Regions from separate parts of the Pseudoalteromonas sp. OF7H-1 genome, predicted to be linked through region 3. Evidence: predicted binding sites of a transcription regulator. Region 3 holds the regulator's gene; each other region holds the start of a gene.
What was found. Region 3 encodes FliA, which starts transcription of late flagellar genes. Its sites were predicted from a motif close to CTAAAGNTNNNNNNNNNNNNGCCGATA; they were not measured.
Positions count from the first base shown of each region.

Region 1: the regulator FliA is predicted to act here: its motif matches at 8,907-8,933, upstream of MHN30_RS00090 (DUF3530 family protein).
Region 2: the regulator FliA is predicted to act here: its motif matches at 9,001-9,027, upstream of MHN30_RS22275 (DUF5610 domain-containing protein).

Region 1 is NZ_JAKRFX010000001.1:11,802-22,445, forward strand. Features, by position in the region: gene apaG (Co2+/Mg2+ efflux protein ApaG) at 1-38, opposite strand, end outside; gene rsmA (16S rRNA (adenine(1518)-N(6)/adenine(1519)-N(6))-dimethyltransferase RsmA) at 22-828, opposite strand; gene pdxA (4-hydroxythreonine-4-phosphate dehydrogenase PdxA) at 825-1,817, opposite strand; gene surA (peptidylprolyl isomerase SurA) at 1,823-3,115, opposite strand; gene lptD (LPS assembly protein LptD) at 3,131-5,377, opposite strand; gene MHN30_RS00075 (phosphotransferase) at 5,490-6,485, shown strand; gene murU (N-acetylmuramate alpha-1-phosphate uridylyltransferase MurU) at 6,494-7,186, shown strand; gene djlA (co-chaperone DjlA) at 7,176-8,021, shown strand; gene MHN30_RS00090 (DUF3530 family protein) at 8,031-8,876, opposite strand; gene MHN30_RS00095 (DUF368 domain-containing protein) at 8,997-9,932, shown strand; gene MHN30_RS00100 (2OG-Fe(II) oxygenase family protein) at 9,970-10,644, opposite strand, start outside.
Region 2 is NZ_JAKRFX010000026.1:1,218-11,861, reverse strand. Features, by position in the region: gene gspL (type II secretion system protein GspL) at 1-573, shown strand, start outside; gene MHN30_RS22330 (type II secretion system protein M) at 570-1,043, shown strand; gene MHN30_RS22325 (type II secretion system protein N) at 1,046-1,804, shown strand; gene MHN30_RS22320 (UPF0149 family protein) at 2,122-2,691, shown strand; gene MHN30_RS22315 (hypothetical protein) at 2,703-2,906, opposite strand; gene MHN30_RS22310 (hypothetical protein) at 2,906-3,265, opposite strand; gene ccoG (cytochrome c oxidase accessory protein CcoG) at 3,515-4,972, shown strand; gene MHN30_RS22300 (serine/threonine protein kinase) at 5,017-5,991, shown strand; gene MHN30_RS22295 (thiol:disulfide interchange protein DsbA/DsbL) at 6,008-6,631, shown strand; gene MHN30_RS22290 (thiol:disulfide interchange protein DsbA/DsbL) at 6,650-7,279, shown strand; gene MHN30_RS22285 (DUF523 domain-containing protein) at 7,328-7,786, shown strand; gene trmA (tRNA (uridine(54)-C5)-methyltransferase TrmA) at 7,797-8,891, opposite strand; gene MHN30_RS22275 (DUF5610 domain-containing protein) at 9,056-10,183, shown strand; gene murI (glutamate racemase) at 10,247-10,644, shown strand, end outside.
Region 3 is NZ_JAKRFX010000002.1:274,435-285,078, forward strand. Features, by position in the region: gene fliQ (flagellar biosynthesis protein FliQ) at 1-207, shown strand, start outside; gene fliR (flagellar biosynthetic protein FliR) at 210-989, shown strand; gene flhB (flagellar biosynthesis protein FlhB) at 999-2,129, shown strand; gene flhA (flagellar biosynthesis protein FlhA) at 2,214-4,316, shown strand; gene flhF (flagellar biosynthesis protein FlhF) at 4,336-5,811, shown strand; gene MHN30_RS03370 (MinD/ParA family protein) at 5,804-6,664, shown strand; gene MHN30_RS03375 (RNA polymerase sigma factor FliA) at 6,667-7,401, shown strand; gene cheY (chemotaxis response regulator CheY) at 7,444-7,827, shown strand; gene MHN30_RS03385 (protein phosphatase CheZ) at 7,847-8,623, shown strand; gene MHN30_RS03390 (chemotaxis protein CheA) at 8,637-10,644, shown strand, end outside.

The sequences.
Region 1 (10,644 bases), on a different contig from region 3:
ACTTTAATCGGTGAGCCAATATTAGTTTGAGTTGTCATATATCCAATTTGCAATTTCAATAAACTGGTTAAGCGACAGGTTTTCAGCACGAAGCGTAGGGTCAATACCTAAGTTTCGCAGCTGCTCTTCGGTTAACAGGTTCGATAAGCTATTTCTTAGTGTCTTACGACGTTGGTTGAACGCTTCTAAGCAAACAGTATTCAAAAGTTTAGTGCTTTTGGCTGTACGTTGTGAAGGATCTTTTGGGATCAATCGAACAACTGCTGAGTCAACTTTTGGTGCCGGTTTAAAGCAATGTGGTGGTACTTCAATCACGGGAATAGCGTGACAATAGTACTGCGTCATTACACTCAAGCGACCAAAGGCCTTGCTGCCAGGGCCTGCAACCATACGGTTAACCACTTCTTTTTGCAGCATAAAGTGCATATGCTCGACCTGATCGGCAAATTCAAATAAGTGAAATAGCAAAGGGGTTGATACGTTGTAAGGTAAGTTACCAAAGATCTTCAGTTTTTCCCCTTCTTTGATTAAAGAAGAGAAGTCAAACTTCATCGCGTCACCTTGGTGAACCGTTAATTTAGGTCCCAAGAATGGATGATGGATCAAGCGCTCGGCAAGATCTTTATCGAGTTCTACAACGGTTAGGTGACCACTTAAATCACAAACAGGCTCAGTGATAGCACCTAAACCAGGACCAATTTCAACCAGATTGTCTTCAGGTTTTGGGTCGATGGCAGTTACTATCTTGTCGATAATATTGTTGTCATTTAAGAAGTTTTGACCAAAGCGTTTACGCGCTCTGTGTCCGAGATGTACTTTATCTGTCATGCATTCTGTGCTTTTTTGGTTGCGAGCTTAATTGCTTCGCGGATCGCTAATTCAAAACTACCCACTTCAACATCACCAGAGCCAGCTAAATCAAGCGCTGTACCGTGATCAACCGATGTGCGAACAAAGGGTAATCCTAGGGTAATGTTTACTGAGTTTCCAAAACCTTTATATTTTAACACAGGTAAGCCTTGATCGTGATACATTGCGAGCACAGCATCAGCATTATCTAAATATTTAGCTTGGAAAAGGGTGTCAGCTGGCAGCGGTCCAACCAAGTTCATGCCTTGTTTATTCAGCATTTCCAGTGTTGGTTCAATGGTTTCTATTTCTTCACGACCAAGGTGGCCACTTTCCCCAGCATGCGGATTTAATCCACAAACTAATACTCTTGGTTGTTCAATACCAAACTTGGTTTGTAGGTCGTGATGTAAAATATGAATGACTTTGCTGAGACGCTCAGGCGTAATCGCCTTTGATACATACGCCAGTGGGATATGCGTAGTAACTAGCGCTACACGCAGCCCTTCGGTTGCGAGTAGCATAACGACATCAGCGGTATCAGACTGCTGTGCAAAGTACTCAGTATGGCCGCTAAACGAGATCCCAGCTTGGTTAATAATACCTTTATGAACAGGACCCGTGACTACCGCTGCGAATGTCCCATCCATATTCTTTTCAGAGGCAATGCGCAAGGTTTCGAGCACATAATGGCCATTGGCTTCATCTAATTGACCTGCGACCACTTCAGCACCTTTGTCTACTTGAAGGTAGTAAATAGCACCAGCAGGTGCCGCTTCAGGCGCAGCATCGCTGTCAAACGGCAATAACTTGATTTGCTCACCAAGTTCTTTGGCGCGTTTTTCTAAAATACTTTTATCAGCCACCGCAACCAACTGAGCAGGCCATGCATGCTGAGCCAGTTTGATAACAAGATCTGGGCCAATACCTGCAGGCTCACCCGGTGTAATTGCGATTCTGAGTGTCATAGCCGTTATTCCGCTTCGATAATTTCAATATGCGCTTGGTCACGCATTTCTTTAATCCATTTAAAGCTTTCTTCTTTAAATTTACGGTTAAACAGCAGACGGTGTGCGCGATTTAACTTGGCTTGTTCTGTTTTATCGGCCACGCGTTTATCTAGCAGTTGTACAATGTGCCAGCCAAATGTACTTCTAAATGGTTCACTGATCTGATCTTTTTCTAGCGACAACAGAGTGTCTCTAAACGCTGGTACGTATGTAGTTGGATCCGTCCAATCGTACTCACCGCCTTTAAGTGCAGAGCCCGGATCTTCAGAATATTCTTTAGCTAGCGTCGCAAAGTCAGCGGTACCTGCGCGCAAGTCTTTTACAAAACCTGTTAGCATTGAGCGTGCTTTTTCTTCACTTAGGATAATAGACGGTTTGATTAAGATATGACGTGAACGTACCTCAACGGTTTCAACGACTTCACGACCACGAATATCTTGTACTTTTAGAATGTGGAAACCTGCACCTGAGCGCAGTGGACCAACGATGTCGTCTTTTTTCGCACCTTTAATGGCCTCAGCGAACAAGGTTGGCATTTCGTTAATGCCCATCCAGCCTAATTGACCACCATCTAGTGCTTTTGAGCCGCTCGAAGAGGCAATTGCGATGCGCTTGAACTCTTTACCTTCGTTCAAAAACTTAATCACGTTATCAGCGCGCTCACGAGCGTCTTCAATTTCTTCTGGCGTTGCTTTATTTGGGATCTTAATCAAGATATGGCCAATATCATATTCTTCCGAGTTACCCGTTTGCTCACTCAAGATTTTTTGCAGGTTAGTCACTTCTTGAGGGCTAATATAAATACGGCGGTCAACACTGGCACGGCGCACTTGGCTTGTGGTTATTTCTTTACGGATCTCTTCTCGATATGCCTGAAAGCTTTCGCCACTCGCTTCAACTGAGCGACGTAGGTCAGCGATAGTACCGCCTTGATCTTGGGCAATATTTGCAATGGTCTGGTCTAATTGAGCATCGGAAATTTGCATACCCATGCGATCACCCAGTTGCAACATTAAAGATTGCTCAATGAGTTTATCGATGGCTTGTAAGCGTAATGTTTTATCGCTAGGAAGCTCTGTGCCTTGCTGCTCAGCCTGTTCTTTAACACGATTTATTATTTGATCGACTTCGCTTTGTAAAATTACACCATCATTAACCGTGGCAACAACAGTATCTAGCTTTACACGCTCAGCATGTGCTTGAGTAAACAGGCCTGCACTTAATGAGGCCACTAATAACAACTTTTTTAAATTCATACGGCTTTCTAAATTCTATTTATTCAAAAAATACGGTCTACGGTAACCAAAAATACCCTGTTGAAGGAGTTTACTCGCATCACCACTGCTTTGGCTTCCAAGCCCTGTAAGGACAAATTTCAGGCTGAAGCCAGAATCAAACACTGCTTCATCATTTGTAAGTGTTTGGTTTAAGTTTGTTTCAATTTGACGATTCGCAGTCACCTGAATAGCCCAACAACAAGACTGGTATTGAACACCAACAAAGGATTCAACACTTCTATTTGCCGTCATATCTCGGTGATAGCTTGCTACAAATTGCCAGTTATCGTCAATTGGTAAACTTGTAAAGAGACCGACTTGGTCAATTTCATAGTCTGAGACATCATTAACATAACGATGGTTCAATTGCACTAACTGCTTGTCGTCTCCTTTATAGTCCAAGGTAAAGTGAGACTGCACTAACTCTTTGCTATCCACATCGTATTGCACCCCACCTGAGAGGTACCAGCGCTTATGCCAATGTAACATGGATTCAGCGGCAAATAGTGCATTATAGTTGGTATCATCAGTAAATAGCTGTTCAGAAGGCTTTACAGATGACTCAAGATAAATGATCTGACCTGCACTGAAGTTAAAGCGTTCGACATTACTGCTATCGAATACACGCGTAGTTGCACCCACGGTGAATTGATTGGCTTCTGCAATACGGTCATAACCTGAGTAACGGCGTGCTCTAAACAGACCAATAAAGTCATCTTGTAATTTAGCCGTGTCGTACCAGCCAATTTGGCTTTGCTCTCTGTGTGGTGTGTAAAGGTACTGAATTTGTGGCTCAAGTGTTTGTGTGCCTTGTTCAAAAAAGAACTCGGTACTGCGTTCAAAATTCAGTTGTCCATGTACCCGTAAACTTGGCAATGTACGCGTGACAGACTCCTCATACTCTGTATCAGGCACATCTATATTTTGTTCATAACGCGTGTGAAGTAGGCGTGCTTCCGAAGTAAATGACCAAGCGTAGTCGCTACGTGAAAAAGACACGCGAGGTTCTAGGTGTAATCGCGACGCCTCTGAGATTGGTAGAGCATCATTTTGAAAATAGGCAAATTCACCCTCAAAGTCCCAATCAAGACCAACAAGTTCATAACTGTCACGTGTACGGAAGCTAATTTGCGGTAGTGCAGTGTAGGATTCTCTGTGATCACCCAACACTTCAAAATCTTGCAGTTTTAAGTCAACCAGCCAATCGTCGCCTAGATAACTCAAGCTGCCAGTACGGTACAATTGAGTGTCGGTTTCATTGGCGTATTCGGATGTTAAGTCAGTGAGGTAGTTATCGTCACTGACATTTGTGACATCAACAAATGCGCGCCATTTATCACTTAAATAGCTTTTTTGTTGCCAATGCACAAGATAGCGATCGTCTAGCTGCGGCTCGGAATCATCCTTACTGAGATATTCCACGCCAATTTTACCTTGATGTTGTTCAGTTAAATATCTGAACTCGGTAATAAGCTGAAATCCTTTATTAGCCATGTATCTTGGCGTTAAGGTCGCGTCGTAGTTGGGGGCTAGGTTGAGATAATAAGGGGTGATCAGCTCTAAACCAAACTTATTTGAGCTGGAAATTGTCGGCGTCAGCAGGCCTGATTTTCGTCTATCGTCGATTGGAAACGTAAAATAGGGTAAATAGATAATGGGCGTGTCCATAATTTTGAACACCGTATTATAGGTCTCACCCCAACCGTCTTCTCGAGAAAGTACAATGCTGCTCGCTTCGATACTCCAAAATGGGTCATCAGCAGGACACGTGGTAAAGCTCGAGTTGTCGAGTGAAATTTTGCTGCCAGAGGCATGCAATTTCTCTGCACCACCGCGGCCCTGCTGGTCTGTTAATTCATATTCAGCACCAAGCAAGCTCACGGTGTTAGCATTTAAATCAGCGAATAGCCCATTACTGTGAACTTTGGTAAATTGGTCACGATAGAGTAGTGGTCCAGAAGCGCTGAGCAGGCCTTCTTTTTTATCGATTAGCGCACGTCTAGCTTCTAAGCTCATGGTTTCAGTGTTAATCACCACATTACCCGAAAATTCAGCGCTATCAGTACCTTGTAGTTCTAAGTCATCGGCAACGATATCAATGGCATGTTTGGGCAGCGAGGCTAACGGCTTCCAGTTTTCTGGCTGCATATAGTCTTTACATTGTGCGGCGACAATGTTCGTATTAGCAAAAGCTGTAGAATGAATCGCGGATAATACAGCCAAGCCCCAAATTTTGCGCATTTAATAACCTATTAGCTGAGCATTTAATAATAAGCTCATCATGATAAATGAAAACTGTCGGAAATACAGTAGCATTTAAATATTTACAAGTAGAAGGTGTAATAGTAAATCCATGAATAGTCAAAACCAGCGCGTTGAGTTTATACAGCAAGCAATACATAGCGACGATTTTACGTGTGAGGCTATCACCTCGGATGCCAGTTTCCGCCGTTATTATCGCGTCAAGCGACAAACGATGTCGTGGATCTTGATGGAGACACCAGTCGATAAACTCGATAATGCCCCTTTTATTGGTTTAAATACGGTGTTTGCAGAGCAAGGCCTCAATGTGCCACAAATCCTTGAGAGTAATGAAGAGCAAGGGCTGTTACTGTTACAAGATTTGGGTTCTGAGCATTTGGCCGATAGATTGGCATTGCCTTCTCGGCTAGAGGACTATCGTGCGTTGATAGCGCTTATTCCAGAAATAGCCAAAACACCAAAGAGTGAATGGATGAAGCCCTATGATGCTGATTTCGTTGATATGGAACTTAATATCTTTTACGAGTGGCTTGTAGCAAAATGGCTTGGTTTAACACCCACCGAATATCAACAAGTGCAGTGGCATAATGTGAAGTTGAAGCTCGTCGATGCGATGACTCGCCAGCCGCAGGTTACGATGCATCGAGATTTTCATAGTCGCAACCTGATATGTCATCAGTCTCAGTGGTATCTCATTGATTATCAGGATGCGGTACAAGGACCTGTCACTTATGATGTGGTTTCGCTGTTGCGGGATTGTTATACTCGCCTTGATGCACATGAGTTTACCGAGCTTCAGCAACATAGCTTTGATTGCTTAAAAGCGGCAAATTTATTAGGCGATATGGATTTTAGCTCCTACCAACATTACTTTGACTTAACGGGGATGCAAAGGCACCTTAAAGCTGCCGGGATTTTTACTCGCCTATTGCAGCGAGACGGCAAAGGCGGGTACTTAGAAAATATTTTGCCAACCTTACGCTATCTTGTTGAAGTGGCGAATAAGTATAAAGAATTTCAGTGGCTTGCAAGCTGGCTGGAGAATGACATAATGCCTCAAGCGCAGGCCAAATTAGGCACTAAATAGAAGTAACAATGAAAGCGATAATTTTATCTGCTGGTCGTGGTAAACGCATGATGCCACTGACCGCGAACCAACCAAAACCTATGCTTAACGTCGCAGGAAAACCACTACTTGAGCATCATATCGAGCGTTTAAAAGCGGCTGGGATCTGCGATATTGTGATAAATCTTGCATGGCAAGGTCAGGTGATAAAAGACTATTTCGGCAATGGCATTCACTTCGGTGTCAATATTGAGTACAGCGATGAGCCTGAAGGTGGGTTAGAAACTGCAGGTGGAATAATTCAAGCATTGCCGATGTTATGTGAACAGAATGATAGCTTTATTGTACTCAATGGCGATATTTTTACTGACTATGATGTCAGCAGTCTAATGCAGTTACAGCTCGGTAGCACAGCAGAGGGTCATTGCGAGGCGCACATTGTGTTGGTAGAAAATCCCGAACATAATCCTGAAGGCGATTTTTGCCTTGCCCATCAGCCGCTCAATCAGCAAAAGTATACCTTGTCTGGCATTGGCAAATATCACCAAAGTTTTTTTGCCGAGCTTGGGGCTGGCTTTATAAAACTAGGGCCGTTGCTGCGCAGTGGGCTTGAGCAGCATAAAGTTTCTACTGAACTATATTTGGGCGCATGGGACGACATTGGCACGCCAGAGCGACTAAAAATGATCAACGAAGAGTTAGGGTATAGCGATGTGGGGTAAATTATTAGGCACAATTTTCGGCTTTTTATTTGGTCGTTGGTTAGGCGCTATTTTAGGTTTTTATCTCGGCCATTTATTTGATAAAAGTTTGCGTCAGGATTTTGATAAAGTCGGTGGCTTTCAAGGTTTCATGAAAGGTGAAGATCTGCATGAGCGCCAAGCCTTGTTCTTTTCCAGCTGTTTTTCTGTGATGGGACATATCGCCAAGTCTAATGGCCGAGTCAGTGAAATCCACATTCAAGCTGCGTCTGCGTTTATGAGCGAAATGGGCTTGCAGGGTGAAGAGCGAAAAGAAGCGCAACATGCGTTTACTGCGGGAAAAAGCAGCGACTTTTCGATAAAAGAAGCGGTTACCGATTTTAAAGAAGCTTTTGCTAGACGCTATGACTTGAGGCAGCTGTTTTTAGAGATTCAAATTCAAATGGCATTTTGTGATGGTCATGTGTCTGATGCGGAGAAGGCCTTACTTAAACAGGTGAGCAAGTATTTAGGTTTCGCAGAAACCCACTTTTTGTTCCTGCTAAAGCGCTACCAAGCAGAATTTGAGTTTCGTCGCTCTCAGGCGTCGGGGAGATCGCAACATCAACACCAGCAACAGGGCGGCCGTCAACCAGCACCACAAGATAACGGTTTAAACCGTGCTAAAGCATTGGCTGTACTGGGATTGAGTGAAGGGGCGAATGAGCGTGAAATCAAAAAAGCTTACCGCAAACTGATGTCGCAGCATCACCCTGACAAATTGGTGTCTCAGGGATTACCTAAGCATATGATGGAAGTGGCAAAGCGCAAAAGCCAAGATATTCAGTCTGCCTATGAATATTTAAAAAAGAGCTAACTTGAAACACTATAAGACGCGTAAAAAACCGAGTAATTCCTTTCTGAGCCTTTGATGTTGGAGTGGATCGGTTTTTTCTCCAAAAAGCTCCCGTTGGCGATAATCAAATTTACTGTTTTTTCTCGCCCAGCGGGCTCTGTCCGGCGTATTGTCGACCACAATAGGGTTGTCAAAACTGTAGTAAACATCCAGTAAAGCTGGGCTTACCAAAGAAAGGTTGGATGCCAAGTGCTTTTGCCGCGTTGCATTAGGTAGTTGTGGGCTAACAACGGCAAAGGCATCGATACGTAGATTGGGCAGGGTGGCTAAGTGCTCTCCAAATAAACCTGCGCTATTACCAAATGCGACAACCACCAACTTTTCTGTTTGAGTCATGGACAGGGTGTTATAAAGCACCTCAAAGCGGCTGATCAAGGCCATTTTATATTCGTCGAGATTAGATTCTGAAATGGGTGCAAGCGGTTGCTGAGCCGGTTTTTCAGCATCGGGGAGCGCGATGTCTTGCTCTAGCAGCCTCGGTGCATAAGAAAGGTCCGGCGGAGTAAGGGTATAGGTGTCGTAGCCATCATCGCTTAAGCGTTTTGCAAGAAAGCTTATGCCGCTGTTATTGAGAGGCGGAGTTTGCATGTCTGGTAATAAGATCACGATGCCTTCACGAGCAGCTGCCATATATTCTTGATGAAATACATAAAAGCTTTCGTTTTCGCTTTCCAGCTTTATCAGCTGCGATGGCTCGTAGAAACGATTAGCGTCTTGCTGATAAAGAGAACCAAGTGGTGCTGCATCAATATGTTCTGCTGCAAAAGTCGTCGCGGGTAAAGCGGTAACAAGTAATAAAAGCGTTCTGATGATCATGGTACAAGCGCGTAAAATATCATAATTGGTTATCGACCAGTTAAGCGAAAGCTTTAGCTGTCGCTATTTTTTAGCGTTTTAAGTTAAACTGCTCGGCAGTGGAAATGAAAGGAGAAATTTGTGCAGTATAAAGATAGCAAACGAGACTATCTCTTTATGTTTTTAAAAGGGGCCGGAATGGGGGCTGCGGATGTTGTTCCAGGCGTTTCTGGCGGTACTATCGCTTTTATTACCGGCATCTATGCACGCTTTTTAAATGCCATCAAAAGTGTGAACTTACAGGCTTTGAGCACATTACGCCGTGACGGCCTAAAAGCAACGTGGCAGTACATTGATGGTAGCTTTTTACTGGCGGTATTTTCTGGTTTGCTCATCAGTGCAGCGTCTTTGGCGAAGGTGATCACTTATTTATTGGAAGCACATCAAACATTGGTATGGTCATTTTTCTTTGGTCTTATCGTCGCTTCTTTTATTTATGTTGCAAAACAGGTCTCTCATTGGAACGGCCAAAATATTATTGCCTGCGCAGTTGGTGCTGTCGTGGCCTTTGCTATTACTTCCCTTTCACCAGCTGAAGCACAAGCATCTCATTGGATGTTTTTTATCTCAGGTGCTATTGCCATTTGCGCGATGATCTTACCTGGGATCTCAGGGAGCTTTATTCTACTGTTATTGGGTATGTATGGCCATGTACTCAGTGCGGTGAACCAGCTTGAACTTGGCTTAGTGAGTCTATTCTTACTAGGTTGTATTGTGGGGTTAATGTCGTTTTCGCGCCTACTCAGCTGGCTATTGGCGCACTATCAACAAGTAACGTTTTCGCTACTAGCTGGTTTTTTACTTGGCTCGCTTAATTTATTGTGGCCTTGGAAACAAGTGCTTACGACTTACGTGAATTCCAGTGGTATCGAAAAGCCATTGAGTCAGGCCAATATTTTGCCAGCGCAATATAGTACACTATACGGTCAAGATCCAAATACGCTGGCATGTATTGCGCTTGCCATCGCAGGCCTTGCGCTGATCTTAACCATTGAAAAGATAAGCGAAAAATATTAATAAAATAGACACCTAGAACAATAGACACGCGTTGAGCTTACGTGTCTATTGTTCTAAACCACCCCGTTACAGAAAGTCGCGGCGCTTTTGCGAATGGTGCTACGTAAGTCACAGAATGAATTTTGCTTACATCAAAAACCACCAGTGAATTGAACTTAGGTGCATAACTTTTAGTGGGGGTGCCATCACGTTCAAAAAACTGCAGTAGCCCGCCCCAGTCAGGGTGCCAACTTTTGCTTAGGCTGAGTACATAGGCATAAACCCGGCCCTCAGCTTCAACAATATCATTATGTCGAGTTAAATACTGACCACCAATAAATCGTGTTGCTTGGGCAGAAGTACGGATTATGTTCTGTCCAGATATCGCGGAAAAGCAGGACTGTACAGCGCTACTATTGAGGTTATTGTAGAGCTTTTTCAGAGCCTCAGGGCTCGTCGATTCTATGGAGTGGCGGCCATACATAAAACCAACACCACGTGATGCATAGCTATGTATATCTTCAAGCAAGGCTTGCTGCTCTTGCGGTGTTAAGGCAAGAATATCACTGTCTTTGACTGATTTTGCTGCCCCGTTATGAAACAGTGCTAGCTGGTAGTCTAGGTTACAGAGGCACTCATGTAGATGTTGAGCGTTTGTATCGTCTAGAATATTTTCAATCCGTGCAAAGCCTTCGTTGCTCAATTTTTGCTGTAATTCTGTTTGTTGTTGCTG
Region 2 (10,644 bases), on a different contig from region 3:
GATTACGATTTACCTTTAGCCATCTTCGCGAAATCACTATCAAATATTGATTTTAATTTGCGTCAAGGTCGATTTGCTGCGAAGAAAAAGCAGCCGCAATGGTGGCGTGACTGGCGCAGTGGCCTAATAGCGGCGAGCGTGGCAGTAGTGAGCTTTATCGCAATTAAAGGCACTCAACTGTATGTGATAAGTCATCAAGCTAATCAGCTAGAAACCCAAGCGGTCGCTATGTATCAACAGGCATTTCCAAATAAAGTAGTGCGTCCGCACTTATTGAAAAAACAGATCCAAAATGAGCTTGATGCGTTATCTGGCACGGAACAAGGTGGTTTGCTCGAATTAACTAATCACTTTGTGGCCATTTATGAAGAGATCGATGCTTTCGCTCCTGAAACGCTGCGTTATGATAAACGTAGGAATGAGCTTAGAATTCGAGCACGCGCAAAAGAGTTTCAGGTATTTGGTCAGGTCAAAGCAATTTTAGAGCAACGCGGTGTAAGTGTTGAACAGGGCGCCCTGAACAATGATGGTGACTTTGTGGTGGGTGAAATTCGCATTCGAGGTGCAGCATGAAGCAGCAAGTAGTGAACTATTGGCGTGGTTTAAAAGAGCAAGAACAAAAACTGTTGATTGTTGCTAGCGTTATTTTTATCGTTTTTGTTCTAATAATGGGTATATTCAAACCTTTGAATCAGGCTGTCAGCGATGCCGAAGCTAAGCTAAAACGTAATCACGAACTCGTAAATTGGGTTGGTCAAAGCGTGAGTAAGCTGAAATCTAGCAGTCCCGCACAGGTGATCAGCGGCGGTAATATCAGCCAGATAGTCAATAACACCCGTGGCCGTTTTCAAATTGATATCAGCAAAATGCAACCTAGTGGCGAAAGCTTGCGTTTAACCATCGATGATGTGGAATTTAATAAACTTGTTGCTTGGATAGATGAACTGACAAATAAGCATGGAGTAAAAGTAGAAAACCTAGACCTTACACAAGGGAATTTACCTGGCTTTGTGCGTGTTAGTCGCTTGGTTTTAGAGAAATAATTATGAAAAAAACACTATCTCTACTCATTATATTTTTACTCGCATTTATTATTTTTAGTGCTTTTACTATGCCAGCTGCGGTGTTGCTGCAAGTTTTTAAAGGCCAATTGCCAGCTAATTTGCAGCTAGGCGCAGTAAATGGTTCTGTTTGGCATGGTCAAGTGAGCGGTGTGAGATTCAATAACATTCAATTGAATCAGGTTAAGTGGGAGCTTGAACCGTCGTCATTACTACTCGGTGAGTTGGCAGGCAATGTACAGTTTGGTAATGCGAGAGATAAAAATGAGATCTCAGGAAAAGCTAATTTCTCATCGAATTTAGTAAGTAAATCCGTGATGGTAAATAATGCCTCACTTCGTTTCAGTGTTGAGCAGGCTATGGATCAAGTAACTCTGCCATTGCCGGTTGATGCCAAAGGGCGCGTTATCGTCAATGTGAAGGAGTATCAAAGTGGTGCACCGTATTGCGAAGGACTAAATGGTGAGATAAGTAGTCCAAATATTGATGTTAAAGGCATGAATGGCTGGTTTAGTATCGGAGACCTTAGTGGTCAGCTCGATTGTAAATCAGGAGATATTGCCGTGGTTGTAGACCCTGAAAATCGTCTGGGCTTACAGGCTGATGCGACACTAGCTGCCAATTTCCAGTTTCGCGTGTCTGGTAATATCAAGCCAGATGCAAGTCTACCAAAAGAAGTACACGATGCGGTTAAGTTTTTGGGGAGACCGGATGGCGAAGGTCGCTACCCAGTAAATTTATAATATACTTCTGTCATATCAGACTTTAGTTATACCAATTTGCTTAATTAAGTGACCTATTTTGAGGCGAGAAAATCTTGTCGATAACACCGCTTACGCGTCCTGCTATCGCCAAGGTACCTACATCCATGTAGGCAAGGCGAAAATTTTGCTATTTAGTTGTTCTAAATGAGAAATTTTTAACGCAGTTAGCGTCAGATTTGCTCCTTCAAATTGAGCAAGTATTAAGACTAATTGGTATTAATCTAATCTCAGGTTAGTTATTAATATAAAAGCATTTTTGTAGGCGCTGATACGGCGCCTAAGTTCAAGGCAACACTATGCACGACTTCTCTTTTACTGCAGCTGATCAGCTGAATTTAGAAAACTACTTTTCTGCGCGCAAACTTTCTATTGATATTGCTTTTTTACAAGGATATTTATTTGCTACCTGTATAGACCCAAACGGTATCGAGGTAGATAAGTGGCTTAAGACTTTAACCAACGCAGATCCCGAACTAGATGAGAGTATTGCATTTGCATTGATGGCTTTACATCATGAAATTTCTGAGCAGGTATACGAAACTGAATTTCAATTGCCTTGGAGTGGTGAAACACCACTTGAGCAAAAAATTAATTGGGCCGAAGGGTTTTTAATGGCGGCGACGCCCTTTTATGAGCAATTGATGTCCAGTCCGCTCGCCGACGATATTAAACAAGCTTTGCAAGTGAGCACAGAACAACTGGGGCTTTTTGCACTTGGTGAGCAACAGTTAACGATTTACTGTGACAAAGTAGGACAGTCACTGACCGAGTTTCAACTAACTCAAGCGCAATTGGCTGACGAGTTTGCCGCTTCTTATGCTGAGTTAGTCGAAGTTGCCGCAGTGAATAGCGGACTATTTGATTAATCAAAAATGCTTTACGCGAGATCTAACTCGATAAATGTGCAACCCTGTTGGCATTGTGCCACAGCTCGATTTGATGTCGATTGGCTTAAACTGAGTGCAATGGGTTGCTGACAGCTGGGGCAATTGACAACACGTCCCTGACTAAGCTTTTTGATGAGTGCTTTTTGATCATTAAAGGATTTTGCCGACTTTTTATTTAATTGACTAAAGTCCATTATAATCCCTTCGCTTCATGAATGGCTTGCTCTGCAATTTCACAGATTTTGACGAGATCGGGGCCGTAAAAATACAAGTTATAGTCGTTTTCTTTACAATACTTGAGGTGGAAAAGCCTTACTTTTTCATCTGTTGCAAGGGCTTCGTCAATATAGCGCTTTTCGTCATCTGTCATGGTAATTGTTTTTACGACATTGGCTCTGGCGATCCTTGCAGCCGTACTGCGTTGTACTTTGCTGGACTCGCTGAGTACTTCAACGCCTTGACCGAGTAATCTATCTCTTGGCTCTTTAATCAATGGATGATCCACAGTAAACAGAGCAACGACTATAATGGCTAATACTAAGAATTTTTTCATAATCTGACGCTGATTTGATCTAGCTAACAAAAATCTTGTTCCTAGTGTAATAAACTTGTCTGTCAGGTCGCAACAAGTCTCTCATCATTTATGGTGGGTTTTAGCTCAACTTACTATTAATCATAGAGTTTCAAAGCGTATAATAGTAAGCGCTAAACTATGTCATGGGGCACATTGCAATAGTTTAGCCTGTATTTTTTAAGGTCACTGTAGCAAGTGCATCTCGTTCCAAAGCACTAAGGAGCTTCCATGGAGAACGAAAGAATCAAGGTTAAAAACATACCGTCTGAAGTAAAAATTCAAAAGCCAATAGGTGGCACTGAAGGGAAATCGCTCAATAGCTCTACGCCCGATCGTTTTAATCCTCGCAATCGCATATATGTCCGGGCGGTGTCAGGCCTACATCAACTGCTAAGAAGGCGTATCGGCTTTATTGGTATGTTGGCATTTATGGCTTTACCTTGGTTAAACTTTCACGGTCATCAAGCGGTGTTGTTCGATATTTTTGAGCAGAAGTTTAATATTTTTGGCATGACATTATGGCCACAAGATCTGACTATCTTTGCTTTTATTCTGATGATAGCGGCATTTGCTCTGTTCTTGGTGACCACCTTCTATGGCCGGGTATGGTGCGGCTACACCTGCCCGCAAACCGTTTGGACGTTTATCTTTATTTGGTTTGAAGAAAAGTTTGAAGGAACGGCAAACCAACGGAAAAAACTAGATCAGAGAGCGATGGATTTTGACAAGTTTTGGCGAAAAACGGCAAAACATGGTAGCTGGATACTCTTTTCACTGTATACCGCAATCACTTTTGTTGGTTACTTTACCCCAATCCGCTCGTTGATCCCTGATTTACTTACTTTCTCTGCAGGCTTTTATTCCGTCATTAGCATTATCGTGTTTACCATTTGTACTTATGGTAATGCCGGCTGGATGAGGGAAATCATGTGTTTACACATCTGTCCTTACTCTCGTTTCCAATCAGCCATGTTTGATAAAGATACATTTACCGTCGCCTATGATAGCGAACGAGGTGAAAGTCGAGGTCCTCGAGGACGCAAACAAGATCCAAAAGAGCTTGGGCTTGGAGATTGTATCGATTGCAACCTGTGCGTTCAGGTGTGTCCTACCGGTATCGATATTCGTAATGGCTTGCAATATGAATGCATCAACTGTGGTGCGTGTATTGATGCCTGCGATGGTGTTATGGATAAGATGAACTACCCGCGTGGATTGATTGCTTACACTACAGAGCGCAATTTAGAATCATCTAGCGAAAAGACCAAACCAGTACGTGGTAAATTAATCGGTTATTTATTGATTCTGGTTGTTATCACTGGTGCATTAGTTGCGAACATTGCGATGCGTAAGCCGATGGATCTTGATATCATTCGGGATAGAAATCAGCTTTATCGTGTCAATATTGAGGGATTGGTAGAAAATACCTATACCTTGAAAGTGATAAACAAAGCGCAAGTTGAGCAGAAATTTTCTATTGCAATAACAGGTCTAAGTAATTATCAGGTGATCGGTAAGCAAGAGGTGCACTTAGCAGCAGGCACGACATTAGATGTGCCACTCTCTGTTGTGATTGATCCATATGATTTGAAAAAGCCAGTCACTGAATTTGAGTTTGTGCTTATTAACCAAGACGATCCTGAAGAACGGCTGGCGCAGCCGACCAATTTCTTCAAAGGAAGATAACAAGGTAAAAGCGAGGTATAAAACCTCGCTTTTTTATAAACATTATGAACGATTTTAGTTTTAACGCGTTGACACCGGATCTTATTTTAGATGCGATTGAGGCACTTGAGATATATCCGACAACGGGATTATTGGCCTTAAACAGCTATGAAAACCGTGTTTATCAATTTGGTGCTGAGGACGGCAAACGTTATGTGGTGAAGTTTTACCGCCCAGCGCGTTGGACGGATGAACAAATTCTAGAAGAGCATGAATTCGCACTGGCAGCGAAAGAAGCTGAAGTGCCTGTTGTAGCGCCTTTACTTATTACTGGGCGTAGTCTGCATTTTTATGAAGGTTATCGCTATACGTTGTTTCCAAGCGTTGGTGGACGTCAGTTTGAGCTCGATAATCTAGATCACTTAGAAATTTTAGGTCGCTACCTAGGGCGCTTGCATTGTCTGTCGGCTGAGCGAGCATTCGAGCATAGACCACAGCTCAATACCCAGCGTTTTTTAATTGATGCGCAACAAACACTGCTAAAAAGCCAGTTAGTGCCTAGTCATCTACATACTCCATTTGTTACTATTCTTGAGCAAGTTATTAACAAAGCAACCTCAAAGTATCAAGTTGCCAAAACACTTCGGCTTCATGGGGATTGCCATGCTGGAAATTTATTGTGGTCTAGAGATCAATTGATGTTGGTGGATCTTGACGATTGTCAGCAAGGCCCTGCAATACAAGACTTGTGGATGATGTTAAATGGCGACCGCAACGAGCAATTGGTACAGTTAGACACCCTGCTTATGGGTTACGAAGAATTTATGCCGTTTGATTCAAAAGAGCTTGGGTTAATTGAGCCGCTACGTGCCATGAGAATGGTGAATTATATGGCTTGGTTGGCACAGCGCTGGCAGGATCCTGCATTCGAACGGAACTTTTCTTGGTTTGCGACAGACAAATACTGGGAACAACAGATCCTAGCGTTAAAAGAGCAATTTGCTGCATTAGATGAACCAAGTTTGAGCCTATTTCCTTAAAATTAGAGAGAGTAACATGCTAAAAAAATTAAAAATCGCACTTATTGCATTACTTTTGCCCATTGCTGCGATGGCTTCAGACTTTACCGAAGGTGAACACTACACAACCTTAACAACCGAACAGAGTAACTCAGAGAAAGTTACTGAGTTTTTCTCTTTTTACTGTCCTCACTGTTTCCGCTTTGAGCCAATTGCAAAAGCGATTGAAAAGAACTTACCTGAGGGGGCGTACTTTGAAAAAAGCCATGTGAACTTCCTGCGAGGCGTTCCTACAGAAACGCAGAGCAACCTAAGCTATGCCTATATTATTGCTGATCAAGCAGGCAAAGCGGATGTGATTGCCGAGAAGATTTTTAATGCTATTCATGTTGAAAGAAACAAACTGTTAGACATTAAAGATTTGAAAACGCTAATGGAGTTAAATGGGATTTCTGCTGAAAAGTTTGATCAGGCTGTAACGAGCATGCCAGTAGTGAGTGCGGAAAATAACATGCTTAAAGCACAAGAAAAGTTTTCTGAAGCGGGTGCGCTTACAGGCGTTCCAACTTTTATCGTAAACGACAAATACAGAATCGAAATGAAAGGTATCAAGAGTCAAGAGCAGCTTGATGAATTGATCGCATATCTATTAAAAAAATAAGGACTGGAGAAAGTTAGTATGTTGAAAGTATTAAAAGGCTTAGCGGTTGCACTAATGCTTCCTCTTCTTGCTCAGGCTGCGCCATTTGAAGAAGGTGTACATTATGAAGTTATTGCTGAGCGTGGCACGAAAAAGCCTGAGGTAATGGAGTATTTTTCTTTTTATTGTCCAGCCTGTAACGCAATGGAAAATTTAATCGTTGACGTTAAACCAAAGCTGGACGAGGGCGTTAAGTTTAAAAAGAGCCATATAGATTTTGTCGGTCCAAGAGAGCCTGAGATCCAACAGGTGTTGGCACAAGCTCTTGCAACTGCTGAAGTGCTGCCACAAAAAGACAAGATAGTTGCAGCCATGTTTAATCATATCCATGGCAAGCGTGCAAAAATCAATGAACTTGCTGATGTAAAAGATATCTTTATTGCACAAGGTGTTGAAGAAGAGAAGTTTGATAAACTTTATGCCAGTTTCTCTGTTCGTACTAAAGCTTCAAAAATGCAACGAATGCAGAAGACTCTTTCTGATAAAGGCGCGCTAACAGGAGTACCAATGTTCGTGGTAAACGGTAAATACAAGCTATTACTTCGTGAGTCTGGTACGACTAAGCCTGAGCAAATTGCTGCTTTGGTGAATTATTTAGCAAAGAAATAAAATCTAATTTGTATTAGACTAGCCCTGCAATTATTGCGGGGCTTTTTTATGTTTAAAATTTTAGTTTCTAGCTGTTTATTAGGTTATCCGGTGAGGTATGACGCCTCTTCACAAAGCCTTCAAGACAATACATTACAGTATTGGCGGCAAAAAAATTGGGTCTTACCGCTATGCCCCGAAGTATCTGGTGGTTTACCAACACCTCGCCCATCGGCTGAAATAGCAGATGGTAAAGTTTTGAGTAAACAAGGGGATGATTTTACCACCGCGTTTGAACTCGGTGCTAAAAAAGCGCTAGCGGCTTGCCTTCAGCACGATATAAAGTTTGCGTTGTTAAAAGAGTCCAGTCCGTCTTGCGGCAGCAATCTGATTTACGATGGTAGTCATACCGGTAAAAAAATAGTAGGGCAGGGGCTGACGGCGTCTTTATTACAGCAATCCGGTATTCAGGTTTTTAGCGAAACTCAGCTGCCAGCACTTATCACAGCGATGGCAGCCAGTCGTTAATCGTTAGAGATCACTTTCTCACTAAGTAAACGCCAGATTCAATATGATGGGTATAAGGGAACTGATCGAAAATCGCCATACGTGCGATTTTATGCGTTTCACATAACAAGGCTAAGTCACGCTCTAACGTGTCTGGATTACATGAGATATAAATAATGTTGTCGTAGTTGCTGACTAAGCGACAAGTCAATTCATCCATGCCAGCACGAGGCGGGTCGACAAGGATCGTTTGGCAATCATAGGACTGTAAATCAATACCATCTAATCGAGAAAACTTCTGCCCTTTCATGGCTTGTGTAAACTCTTCACTCGACATGCGAATAATATCTAAGTTATCGACTTTATTTGCTGCAATATTAAATTGTGCAGACTTTACTGATGATTTAGAGATCTCAGTAGCCAGCACTTTATTGAATGAGCCTGCCAATGCGATTGAAAAGTTACCGTTACCACAATAAAGCTCTAATAGGTCGTTGCTTAGCGGTTCACTAATGGACTGCGCCCAAGCTAGCATTTTCTGATTCACTTCCGCATTCGGTTGCGTAAAGCTGTTCTCAACCTGCTGATAAATATATTCTTTACCGTTAACGCTTAGTTTTTCAGTTACATAGTCGTTGCTAAACACAACCTTTTGTTTTCTAGCACGACCGATAAAATCAACTTTATAGGTTTGTTTCAATTCGGCTCTTAATGTCTGCATGGCAGTTTGCCACGCTTCATCTAACTGCTTGTGATAAAGTAAGCTGATCAGTACTTCACCGCTCAGCGTCGTGAGATAGTCGATCTGAAACAGTTTACGACGCAATATTTCGTTGCCTTTCAGCTGATGTATCATCACCTGCATCATTTCATTGACAAGTGGTGCACCAGGATCAAAGCTATCAACACGGATCTTTTCTTTTGTTTGCTGGTCAAACATGATGTGAAACAGATCTTCACCCTCATGCCATACTCTAAATTCACAGCGCTGGCGGTAATGGCGAGTTGCAGATTCATACACTTCAAGTGCAGGTGCATCAAACTGTGCAAATTGTGTTGTGATACGCTCAGCTTTATCTGCTAACTGTTGCTCGTATGCTGAATCATCAATTTTTATTACTGCCATGCTAAAACCATCTATGTTGAATTAAGAGGCGCTATTTTAGGGAGCGTTGCTAATTTGTCCAGTCTAGCATCACTGATGCGTCTGGTTTGCTGTTTTTTTAATCATTATACTTTAGCTTTGCGCAAATATGCCGATAATCTAACTAATATATTGGAGGGCATACCATGAAAATCGGGCAATTAAATCAGTTGCTCAATCCAGCGATGCAGCATAAGCCTGGAAAGAGCAAAGGGATAGGACCAAATATCCAAATTAATTCAGACAGCTATGCGGGGAATAAATCTAAGCTAGCAGCTAAAATTCTTGATGATAAGCTTGCAGAAGCGTTGGGGATTGAGAAGCCGACACAAGATAAAAAAGACAAGCCACTATTTGATTTTGAATCTATTGTCAAAAATGTACTCGATTTTGTTCAGGGTGCAGTGAAGAAAGCCAAAGTCGACGGCAAAAATGATGACGAATTGAAATCTATGCTAGATGGGGCACGTAAGGGCGTGCTACAGGGTATTGATGAAGCCAGCGAAGAGTTAAAAGGCATGGGCGCTTTCAATTCCGACATCGAAGATGGTATTGAAAAATCACGAGAAGGGATTTTTAAAGGTTTAGATGATTTTGAAAAAGAATTGTTTGAAGAAAAGTCACCAAAGGCATTAGCGATCAGTGCCGCACAGTTTGCGAGCCTTTCTAATCAGGCTGAATATGCATTTACTACAGCTGAAGGGGATGAAGTCGTTATTTCATTCTCCGATGCGTATGCTCAGGGGGCCGCTGCGAGTGTCGCGCAAAAAGGTAATGATTATGGCATGGCATATGGCACTAAGTCCTCTCACGAAGTCAGTTTCTCAATTAAGGTTAATGGTGAGTTGAACGAAGAGGAGCAGCAAGCAATTAACGATATGATGGAAGATATCCGTAATGTCAGTGACTCGTTTTTCGGTGGTGAATACGATGAAGCTTTCGATTTGGCAAAGTCGCTTAGTTTAAATTCCGATCAGATCACTAACTTCACGATGGATCTAAGACAAAGTAAAACGTCAGCTGCGATTGCTCAATATCAGCAAGGCAATCCAATGAAAGAGTTAGAGAAGGCATTTATGCCACTCAATAAGCAGTTAGCAGATATGCAAGAGCAGGCTAAGGGACTCAATGCCGATAAGGAGTTGCCAAACCTGCTTGCTTGGATGAATGAAGGTCAGTCGAGACTAAATGAGTTTTTGGATTATGCTAGTAGCTTTTTTAGTAAACTGAATGAACTAAATAAAGAGCAAGTAGAGCAAAAACAAACAAGCTAAGCCAGTTTATTTTCGCGAGGACTCATGGCAAACTTCATACTTCATTGATTTGAGGTATGAAGTTTGTCGCATATTTTGGTTTTCGATTCGGGGATCGGTGGCACCAGTGTGCTGTCGCACTTAAAGGCATGTTTGCAGGGGGTTTCATTTAGTTATGTTATGGACAATGCTTTTCTCCCATATGGCCTTCAGCCTCAAGAGCTAATCAAATCACGTATCAAGGGACTTATTCGTTGGCAACAGCAATACTTGGACAATGTTGATCTTATCGTTATTGCATGTAATACCGCTTCAACATACGCATTAGAAGAAGCCAGAAAACATACCCAGATACCAATTATAGGTGTGGTTCCTGCTGTTAAGCCTGCTGCATCTAGTTCAAAGACCAAGCACATCGCACTATTAGCAACACCGGCAACGTCAAATAATGCATATACGCATAAGCTCATCATGGATTTTAC
Region 3 (10,644 bases):
GCGGCGATTGTAGTACCTGGGCTTCTAGTTGGTTTAGTTGTTGCTGTGTTTCAAGCAGCAACATCGATTAATGAACAAACATTAAGCTTTTTACCTCGTCTCATTATTACTATCCTTGCGCTGATCATTGGCGGCCATTGGCTCACTCAAGAACTAATGGACTATTTTACCTCTTTGGTGATGCGCATCCCTGAAATTGCAGGCTAATCATGGAGTTCACCTTTGCGGTAATCATGCAGTGGCTAAGTGATTTTTTACTTCCACTGGTGCGGATAAGCTCAATGATGATGGTAATGGCGGGGCTTGGGGCACAGAGTGTACCTGCCCGAATTAAGTTTGCACTCGCCGTGGTCGTCACTTTTGCCGTGGTCCCCGTTTTGCCCAAATCAGAATTTACCGATTTGTTCTCCTTTTCGATGATTTTAGTTGTTATTCAAGAAATGGTCACTGGGGTAGCTATTGGGTTTGGTTCATTGCTACTTCTGAATACTTTTATCATTGCGGGTCAAATCCTTGCTATGCAAACCGGTCTTGGTTTCGCATCTGTAGTAGATCCGGCCAATGGGTTGAGTGTACCTGCTGTCGGTCAGTTCTATTTAATATTAGCGACATTACTGTTTTTTGTTTATAACGGCCATCTGATGATGATCCAAATGGTTGTGTATAGTTTTGAAAGCTTTCCCATTGCAGGGAACTGGTGGGCGGTAGACAATTTTTGGCGAATAGTTAATTGGGGGGGATGGATGTTCTCTACGGCTCTTGCACTTGCATTAGCTCCATTAACTGCAATGTTGATTATCAATATCTCATTTGGGATTATGACTCGAGCCGCGCCTCAAATGAACATTTTCTCTGTGGGGTTTGCTTTTACCTTAGTTGCAGGGCTTACCATTATTTGGGCGACATTGGGTAATTTTTTAGCACAATTTGAATTTCAATGGCTCAAAATGACAGAGCTGATGTGCGATCTAATTGGTTGCACGGTATAGGAGTCTGAAATGGCAGAAGATTCCGGTCAAGAACGCACCGAAGAACCCACCTCCAAGAAAATAGACGATGCTAGGAAGAAGGGCCAAATAGCCCGTTCAAAAGAACTCGGCACGACGTTTGTGTTATTGTTTTCTGCAATAGCTCTACTTTTGTATGGGCCTGGAATTGGGAAGGCGCTCTACAATGTTATGGGGCGAATGTTGTCGCTTAATCGCAATGAAACCTACGACACAACCAAGATGTTTGCTGTGTGGGGAGATATTGCTGCTGAACTGCTATTTCCAATGGCCATGTTTGTTTTTATCATCGCAATTGCAGGAATAGTGGGGAATACGTTACTCGGGGGCTTTAACTTTTCTTGGCAGGCAGCCGCTCCAAAAGCAAGTAAAATGTCCCCAATGAAGGGATTGAAGCGAATGTTAGGCCCGCAAGCGGCCATAGAGTTATTGAAGTCCGTTCTTAAGTTTGTATTAGTAGCTGGCTTTGCAATCTTGCTTATCAATATGTATTTTAACGAAATATTACACTTGAGTATTGAGCAAATCCCATCGAGTATAGAGCATGCGTTAGAAATCATTGCGTGGATGTTCTTAGCACTTAGTTGCACTATGATCATTATTTCAGCGATTGATGCCCCTTATCAAAGTTATAATCACCATAAGCAGCTAAAAATGACGCTGCAAGAAGTCAAGGATGAATACAAAAACTCAGAAGGTGACCCTCAGATAAAAGCGCGGATCCGTCGAACACAAAGAGAAATGTCGCAACGACGTATGATGCAAGATGTACCAGATGCAGATGTTGTTGTGACCAACCCTACTCACTATTCGGTTGCGCTTAAATACGACACTGAACGAGCGGGAGCGCCTATAGTTATTGCAAAAGGGGTTGATGAACTTGCGATGCAAATTAGGAAAATAGCCAAAGGAAATGAAGTGCCGATTGTGGAGTCACCCGTATTGACTCGTTCACTTTATCACACCACAGAAGTAGGTGATCAAATCCCTGAACAATTGTTTACTGCGGTTGCACAGGTACTTGCTTATGTATTTCAGCTGAATCGTTTTCAAAAGGGCAAAGGGAAAAGACCCGTTGCACTTACTCGAGATTTACCAATCCCAGACGATTTGAAGCATTAAAATTGCTCTCATAAAAATAAGCTATTAATTGGAACGCATATTGCATTTGTTGCTATGTGTCAATTTTTTTGCTTGTGTTAAGTTATGGAATTTAAAGCAGTTTTACAACAACTCAATCGAGATAAAAAAGAATATGCTAAAGGTGTGGGTACTCCATTGTTGGTGCTTGCAGCACTTGGCATGGTTATTCTGCCGCTACCTCCTTTTTTGCTTGATATTCTATTTTCCTTCAACATTGCATTGGCACTTGTGGTGCTATTGGTGACTGTTTATACCTTGAAGCCACTTGAATTTGGTATGTTTCCGGCGGTACTACTGATCGCGACTATCATGCGATTGGCACTAAACGTAGCGAGTACTCGCGTCGTATTACTTGAAGGTCATAATGGTGGTGATGCGGCAGGTAAGGTGATTGAAGCCTTTGGTAGTGTTGTTATTGGTGGTAACTACGCCGTCGGTTTAGTTGTATTTCTTATCCTTATTATTATTAACTTTGTTGTAATTACCAAAGGTGCAGGTCGTATTTCTGAGGTGTCTGCGCGTTTCACCCTTGATGCTATGCCGGGTAAGCAAATGGCCATTGATGCGGACTTAAATGCCGGTTTTATCTCTGCAGATGACGCCCGGGCTCGTCGTGAAGAAGTGACTCGAGAAGCTGACTTTTACGGTTCAATGGACGGTGCAAGTAAATTCGTTAAAGGTGATGCTATTGCAGGTATCGTGATCCTTGCCATTAATATAATAGGTGGCCTTTTCGTTGGGATGATCCAGCATGATTTAAGCTTTGGTCACGCGATGGAAGTATATACCATGCTGACAATCGGTGACGGTCTGGTCGCGCAAATTCCTTCTCTTTTACTCTCAATTGGCACTGCAATTGTCGTAACGCGTCAAAATGAATCGCACAACATGGGCGATCAGTTTAAAAACCAACTGGGTAATGAAAAGTCGCTGGCTATCGCGTCAGGCATTTTGATCACCATGGGACTCGTTCCAGGCATGCCACATGTTGCCTTCTTAGGATTAGGCGTATTACTTGGCTATATAGCCTATTACACAAGTCAGCAAAAGAAAAAGGCGGAGATTGAAAAGGCGGAACAAGCTGCCAAAGGGCCTGCCGCCAAAGGAGGCCATCAACAAGATCAAAAAGAGCTTGGTTGGGATGATGTACAACCTGTTGATGTGATTGGTTTAGAGGTAGGTTATCGCCTAATTCCTCTAGTTGACCAAGCCCAAGGCGGGGAGCTTCTCAGTCGTATTAAAGGGGTGCGTAAAAAGCTATCTCAGGAACTGGGCTTTTTAGTACCGCCGGTACATATCCGCGATAACCTAGAATTAGATCCAAATGCATACAATATTACTTTAATGGGAGTTGGCTCAGGAACCGGTGAGTTGAAGCATGGCGATGAGCTCGCAATTAACCCAGGGCAGGTGTTTGGGCCGATTAAAGGCATAGAGACTAAAGATCCTGCATTTGGCCTAGATGCAGTATGGATTAAGCCAGACCAAAAAGATGAGGCGCATTCACTTGGCTATACAGTAGTAGATGCTGCAACTGTGGTGGCAACACATATTAGTCAATTATTAACGAATAATGCGTCACTATTACTTGGTCATGAAGAGGTACAAAATCTATTAGATATGCTTGCGAAAAGTCACCCTAGATTAGTAGAAGGCTTAGTACCTGATATTTTACCGCTCACTACCGTGGTAAAAGTGCTACAAAATCTGCTTAATGAGGGCGTTGCAATTCGAGATATGCGCTCGATTGTACAAACCTTAGTTGAGTACGGACCACGTAGCCAAGACCCTGATGTATTAACGGCTGCGGTAAGAATTTCATTACGTAGATTGATTGTTCAAGATGCCGTTGGAAGCGAAGAAGAAATTCCTGTCATAACATTGGCGCCTGAGTTGGAACAGATGTTGCATCAGTCACTTCAGAACGCAGGTGATGAGGGGGCAGGTATTGAACCTGGCTTGGCTGAGAGGCTTCAAGAATCATTAAGAGAAGCACATCACAACCAAGAAATGCTAGGGGAACCGTCCATCTTATTAACCTCAGGTATGTTAAGAAGTGTGTTATCTCGATTTGTTAAACATACAATTCCAGGTCTTAGAGTGATGTCATATCAAGAAGTGCCGGAAGAAAGACAAATTAAGATAGTGAGCTCGGTTGGACAATAGAGGATAAAGGGGCTGTAACATGAAAATTAAACGTTTCTTCGCAAAAGATATGCGTACGGCTTTAAATGAAGTAAAAGAAGAGCTTGGTGCAGATGCTGTCATTATGTCTAACAAAAAGTTAGCGGATGGTGTTGAAATCGTCGCAGCAATTGATAATGACCGTACTGCTGCACCTGCTAAGCAAGCACCAGCGACCCATGCAGCAGCCCCAAGAGAAGCACAGACTCGCTTTGCCCGTCCGGAGCCTCGCCAAGCACAGCCAGCAAAGCAAGCGCAAGTTGCTGATAGCTTAGAAGCATTGCTTGAGCGTCAGGCACCGCGCCCACGCTCACCAGAACTTGCTTCTATGTTCTCCCAGTCGGGGATAGATACAGAGCAAATGTTAAGCAGCCAACGTAAAACACAAACTGCTGCACCGACGCACCAAGCGAAGCCACAGCAATTTCGTCGCCAATCTTTTGACTTTGATGATGATGCATTTGAGCAGCCACAGCATTGGGGCGAGTCGGATGAGTTAGACAACGGTTTTGGTGATGATTTACCTGAGTTAAATGCCAAGCCTGACGAAATGAGTGCAATGCGCGAAGAAATGAACGCTATTCGTCAATTACTTGAACATCAAGTATCTGGTCTAATGAAACAAGAAATGGCTCGTCGCGATCCAACCCGTGCGTGTCTTGTAGATCGTCTGGAAGGAATGGGCATAGACAAAGACGTTGCTGAGCAAATGGCATGCTTTATCCCTGATGATGTTTCTCGTAAAGAAGCCTGGAATGCATTGTTAAACATGGTGATCAACCAAATGCACACCACTAACAATGATATTCTTCGTCAAGGTGGCGTATTTGCGATGGTGGGTCCAACTGGTGTTGGTAAAACCACAACGGTTGCAAAATTAGCGGCATTAGGTGCACAAAAATACGGTGCAGATAAAGTAGCGTTAATAACGACTGATACCTACAGAATAGGCGCTTACGAGCAGTTAGCTACCTATGGTAGAATCATTGGTTGTCCGGTTAAGCAAGTTAAAGATGCAAATGAACTTGCAGAAGTGCTTTATCATTTACGCAATAAGCGTCTAGTATTAATAGATACGGCGGGAATGAGTCAAAGAGATTTGCGCTTAACTGAACAGTTAAATACACTTATGCGTAGCGCGAGAGTAGATATTCGCAGCTATTTAGTATTAAGTGCGACAGCACAGATGAATGTGTTACAAGAAACAGTAAGACACTTCAAAAAAGTAAATTTAAGTGGCTGTATTTTCACAAAACTTGATGAAAGTCTAAGTTTAGGTGAGATAATTAGCATAGCGATTCAAAATCGCTTGCCAATAGGGTATCTTACCAACGGTCAGCGAGTGCCAGAAGACATTCGCGTAGCAAATGCTCAAAAGCTAGTAAAAAAGGCTGAGCAATTGTATTTAAAAAGAATAAAAGCACAGCACTCTCGACGTGTACCTGTAGCGTCAGAGTCAGTAGGAATGTATGATTAACACAGTTTTAGATCAAGCAAGTGGCCTGCGTAGAATGAGTCAAAATAGCAACCAGGGTGTAAAAGTAATAGCCGTGACCGGTGGAAAAGGTGGGGTGGGTAAAACCAACGTCTCGCTCAATACTGCCATCGCTATGGGCCAACAAGGACAGCGAGTTCTCGTTTTAGATGCGGACTTGGGCTTGGCAAACTGTGATGTGATGTTAGGTCTAAGGGTAGAAAAAAATCTGTCGCACGTGTTGTCGGGTGAATGTGAACTAGATGAGATTCTCGTAGAAGGTCCCGCTGGAATTAAAATTGTACCGGCGACCTCAGGCTCTCAAAGTATGGTAGAGCTGACTCCCGCAGAGCATGCAGGACTTATTCGTGCATTTAGCGAGCTTAACACGCAATTTGATGTCTTAATTGTTGATACCGCAGCTGGTATCTCAGATATGGTTCTGAGCTTCTCTCGAGCTGCACAAGATGTGATGGTTGTGGTGTGTGATGAACCGACTTCCATTACAGATGCTTACGCGTTGATCAAAGTTTTGAGCAGAGAGCATGGTGTCTATCGTTTTAAAATTGTTGCCAACATGGTCCGCAGTATGCGTGAAGGGCAAGAATTATTTGCTAAACTTTCAAAAGTTACAGACCGTTTTCTTGATGTAGCACTGGAATTAGTGGCCACCGTACCGTTTGACGAAAACATGCGTAAATCTTCTCGCAGACAAAGAGCTATCGTGGATTTATTTCCGAGTTCCCCTGCGGCGATTGCGATTAAGGGACTAGCTGCTAAGGCAGTTAAATGGCCAATTCCGCATCAACCTTCTGGTCATCTAGAATTTTTCATTGAACAACTTGTAAACGGGTGATTATGGCTTCTCCGGTCAATAGAGCTGCGGGATATCAAACTTCAGACCACATTCATAAGGTGGTTGAACGGCATGCTCCACTTGTCAAAAAAGTGGCATGTCACCTGATTGCTCGACTTCCGGCAAGTGTGCAACTCGACGATCTGATCCAGTCAGGTATGATTGGATTGATTGAAGCATCTAAAAATTTCGATGCAACTAAAGGCGCTAGTTTCGAGACCTTTGCCGGGATCCGTATTCGAGGCGCAATGCTGGATGAAATCCGTCGTGGTGATTGGGCGCCTCGTTCTGTTCACAAAAATAGCAGAATGGTTGCAGAGGCTATCTCCGAGTTAGAATCTCTCCTTGGTCGAGAACCAAAAGACACTGAAATCGCTGAAAAACTTGATATATCTCTAGATGAGTACCATCATATTTTACATGATGTAAATGCAAGTAAAGTCATCGGTATTGAGGATCTTGGGGTTGATGAAGACGTGATAACCCCAGCAAACAGCGATTTTGCGCTAGACAAACCGTTTAATAACGTTAAAAATGAACGTTTTAACGAGTCTTTAGTAAATGCTATCAAAGCGTTACCCGAAAGGGATGCTCTGGTTTTATCACTTTACTATAACGACGAAATGAATTTAAAAGAGATTGGTGCCATCCTTGATGTCAGTGAATCTCGAGTAAGCCAAATTCACGGTCAGGCAATGATAAAGCTTAAAGCTAAAATCAATGACTGGATAAATTAGAGTACATAAAATAGTTGGGTTCGAACCTCACTGGAGGAAGTTTTGGATAAGAACATGAAGATTCTCGTGGTTGATGATTTCTCTACTATGAGAAGAATAATCAAAAACCTATTAAGAGATTTAGGCTTTACCAATGTTCAAGAAGCTGATGATGGTAGTACAGCACTTCCGATGCTACAAAATCAGGAGTTTGACTTTGTAGTAACTGATTGGAATATGCCGGGCATGCAAGGTATTGATTTGCTTCGTGCAATACGCGCAGATGAAAAGCTTAAGCACATTCCAGTGTTGATGGTTACCGCAGAAGCAAAAAAAGAACAAATTGTTGCAGCAGCGCAAGCTGGGGTGAACGGATATATTGTTAAACCGTTTACTGCAGGTACGCTCAAAACTAAGCTTGAAAAAGTATTTGAGCGACTAGGCTAACAGCAAGGGGATATGGCCTATGTCTGTAAATGCTGCGCCTCAAATTACACTTGAACAAGCTAAGCAACTTGTTGAGCTTCTAGAGCAAGGTGAACAAGAAAAAGCTGACCAGCTGATTTTAGAAGCTGCTAACAAAGAGCAATCGGAGTTATTTGCAGAAGTCGGAAAGCTGACTCGCCAATTACACGAGTCCTTGAAGAACTTTGAGCTGGATACTCGCCTCGCAGATCTCACGACAGAGGCTATTCCTGACGCCAAGCAGCGTCTTAATTATGTTATGGAAATGACAGAAAGCGCTGCTAACAAAACGATGGACGCGGTCGAAGAAAGCTTACCTCTTGCGCAGAACCTAGCGGATGAGTTAGCGCAAATAAAGCCCACTTGGGATCGATTGATGAGCAGAGACATTCAACTCGGTGAGTTTAAATCTCTGTGTCATGATCTCGACAGCTTTATGCAGACTTCAAAGACACGTACAGACGAATTACAAGGTTTAATGACGAATGTGCTGATGGCTCAGGACTATCAGGATTTGACTGGGCAGGTTATTCGGCGCGTCATTGAGCTTGTGAGAGAAGTAGAAGATAGTCTCATTCACCTCCTGACTGTTTTTGGTACTTCAGATGAAGCGCCTTCAACTGCTGTGAAAGCGAATGAAAACGAAATAAAAACAACCGAGACTATCAGTGATGAATTGTCTGGACCTGAAGGTCCAATTATTGACGCTGAATCGCGAGATGACGTGGTTTCTGGTCAAGACGAAGTCGATGACTTGCTATCTAGTTTAGGCTTCTAGTTGGAGAGTGTGTATGAGCTTTGAAGTCGATGAAGATATCTTGCAGGACTTTCTTGTTGAAGCAGGCGAAATATTAGAACTGTTATCTGAACAGCTTGTTGAACTAGAAAATAATCCTGAAGATAAAGAACTTCTCAATGCGATTTTCCGTGGCTTCCATACCGTAAAAGGTGGGGCTGGCTTCCTAGGTATGACCGAACTGGTCGATGCCTGTCACGGTGCGGAAAACGTGTTTGATGTACTACGACAAGGGCAACGAAAAGTAACTTCCGAACTGATGGATGTTATTTTGCAATCTTTGGATACGATCAACGAAATGTTCGCTTGTATTCAAAACCGTGAGGAACCAGAAGCGGCCGACCCTGTGTTGCTTGAAACACTCCACAAACTTAGCCAGCCTGCATCTGAAGACGAAGTCAGTGAAGTGATTGACGAACCTACTTCTGAGCCAGAACCTGTGGTGCCAGATTTAAGTGCTGATGATATTTTATTCGACGCCGATGTTGGTTCAGGCGATGATAGCGGCTCCAGCATCGATGAGATAACAGAAGAAGAATTTGAAAATCTTTTAGATGAATTACACGGTTCGGGTAATGCGCCTGCTGTTGCTCCGGCAACTAAACCTGAAGCTGTATCAACCACAGATGATGGTGATATCACTGATGACGAATTCGATAACCTCTTAGATGAACTTCATGGTGTTGGTAAATTCGGTGGAGCACCAAATGCAGAAGATGCTGTTGCCCCAGAAGCGAGTGAACCTAAGGCTAAATCAACCTCACCAGCAGCCCCAAGTGGGTCTACTGGCGACGAAGAAATTACCGACGATGAGTTTGAAGCTTTGTTGGACGAGCTTCATGGTAAAGGCAGTGCACCTAAAGCGGTCGATGAATCGCCAGTAGAGGTTTCAGAGACTAAACCTGCGCAACCAGAGCCTGTTAAAGCCGCGCCAGCGCCGAAACCTGCGCCAAAGCCTGCGCCCAAAGTTGAAGCTAAGCCTGCGACTCCAGCACCAGCACCGCAAAAAGAGCCCGAGGCTGCAAAAGCTTCCACACCAGCCGCTGCGAAGAAACCTGCGGCACAAGCTGAGACCACGGTCCGAGTTGATACTAAACGTCTTGATGAAATCATGAATATGGTTGGCGAATTAGTATTGGTTCGTAACCGTTTGGTTAGCTTAGCGAATAACACCAACAGCGAAAGCATGGGTAAAGCTATTTCGAACCTTGATGTAGTCACTGCTGATTTGCAGGGCGCCGTGATGAAAACGCGGATGCAGCCAATCAAAAAGGTATTTGGTCGCTTTCCTCGAGTAGTGAGAGACCTTGCTCGCAGCTTGAAAAAAGAAATCAACCTAGTTTTACAGGGCGAAGAGACGGATTTAGATAAAAATTTGGTTGAAGCGCTTGCAGATCCACTGGTCCACTTAGTGAGAAACTCAGTAGATCACGGTATTGAAATGCCTGACGTACGTGAAGCGTCTGGCAAACCAAGAATGGGTACAGTCACATTGTCAGCATCTCAAGAGGGAGATCACATTCTTCTCACGATTCGAGATGATGGTGCCGGTATGGACCCTGAAAAGCTCAAAAAGATTGCTATAAATAAAGGCGTGATTGACTCCGATCAAGCAAGCCGACTGTCCGATACTGAAGCCTATAATTTGATCTTCGCACCAGGGTTCTCAACAAAAGAGCAAATTTCAGACATTTCTGGTCGTGGTGTTGGGATGGACGTTGTTAAAACGAAGATCACTCAATTGAATGGCTCGGTAAATATCCAATCAGAATTGGGTGTTGGTACCGTATTAGAGATTAAGGTACCGCTTACACTGGCTATTTTGCCTACCTTGATGGTGGTCGTTGGAGAGCAAACGTTTGCGTTACCACTTGCCGGCGTGAACGAGATCTTCCATTTAGATTTGACAAAAACGAATGTGGTTGATGGTCAGTTGACTATCATAGTGAGAGAAAAAGCAATTCCGTTATTTTATCTTGAACATTGGTTGGTAAAAGGTGCGA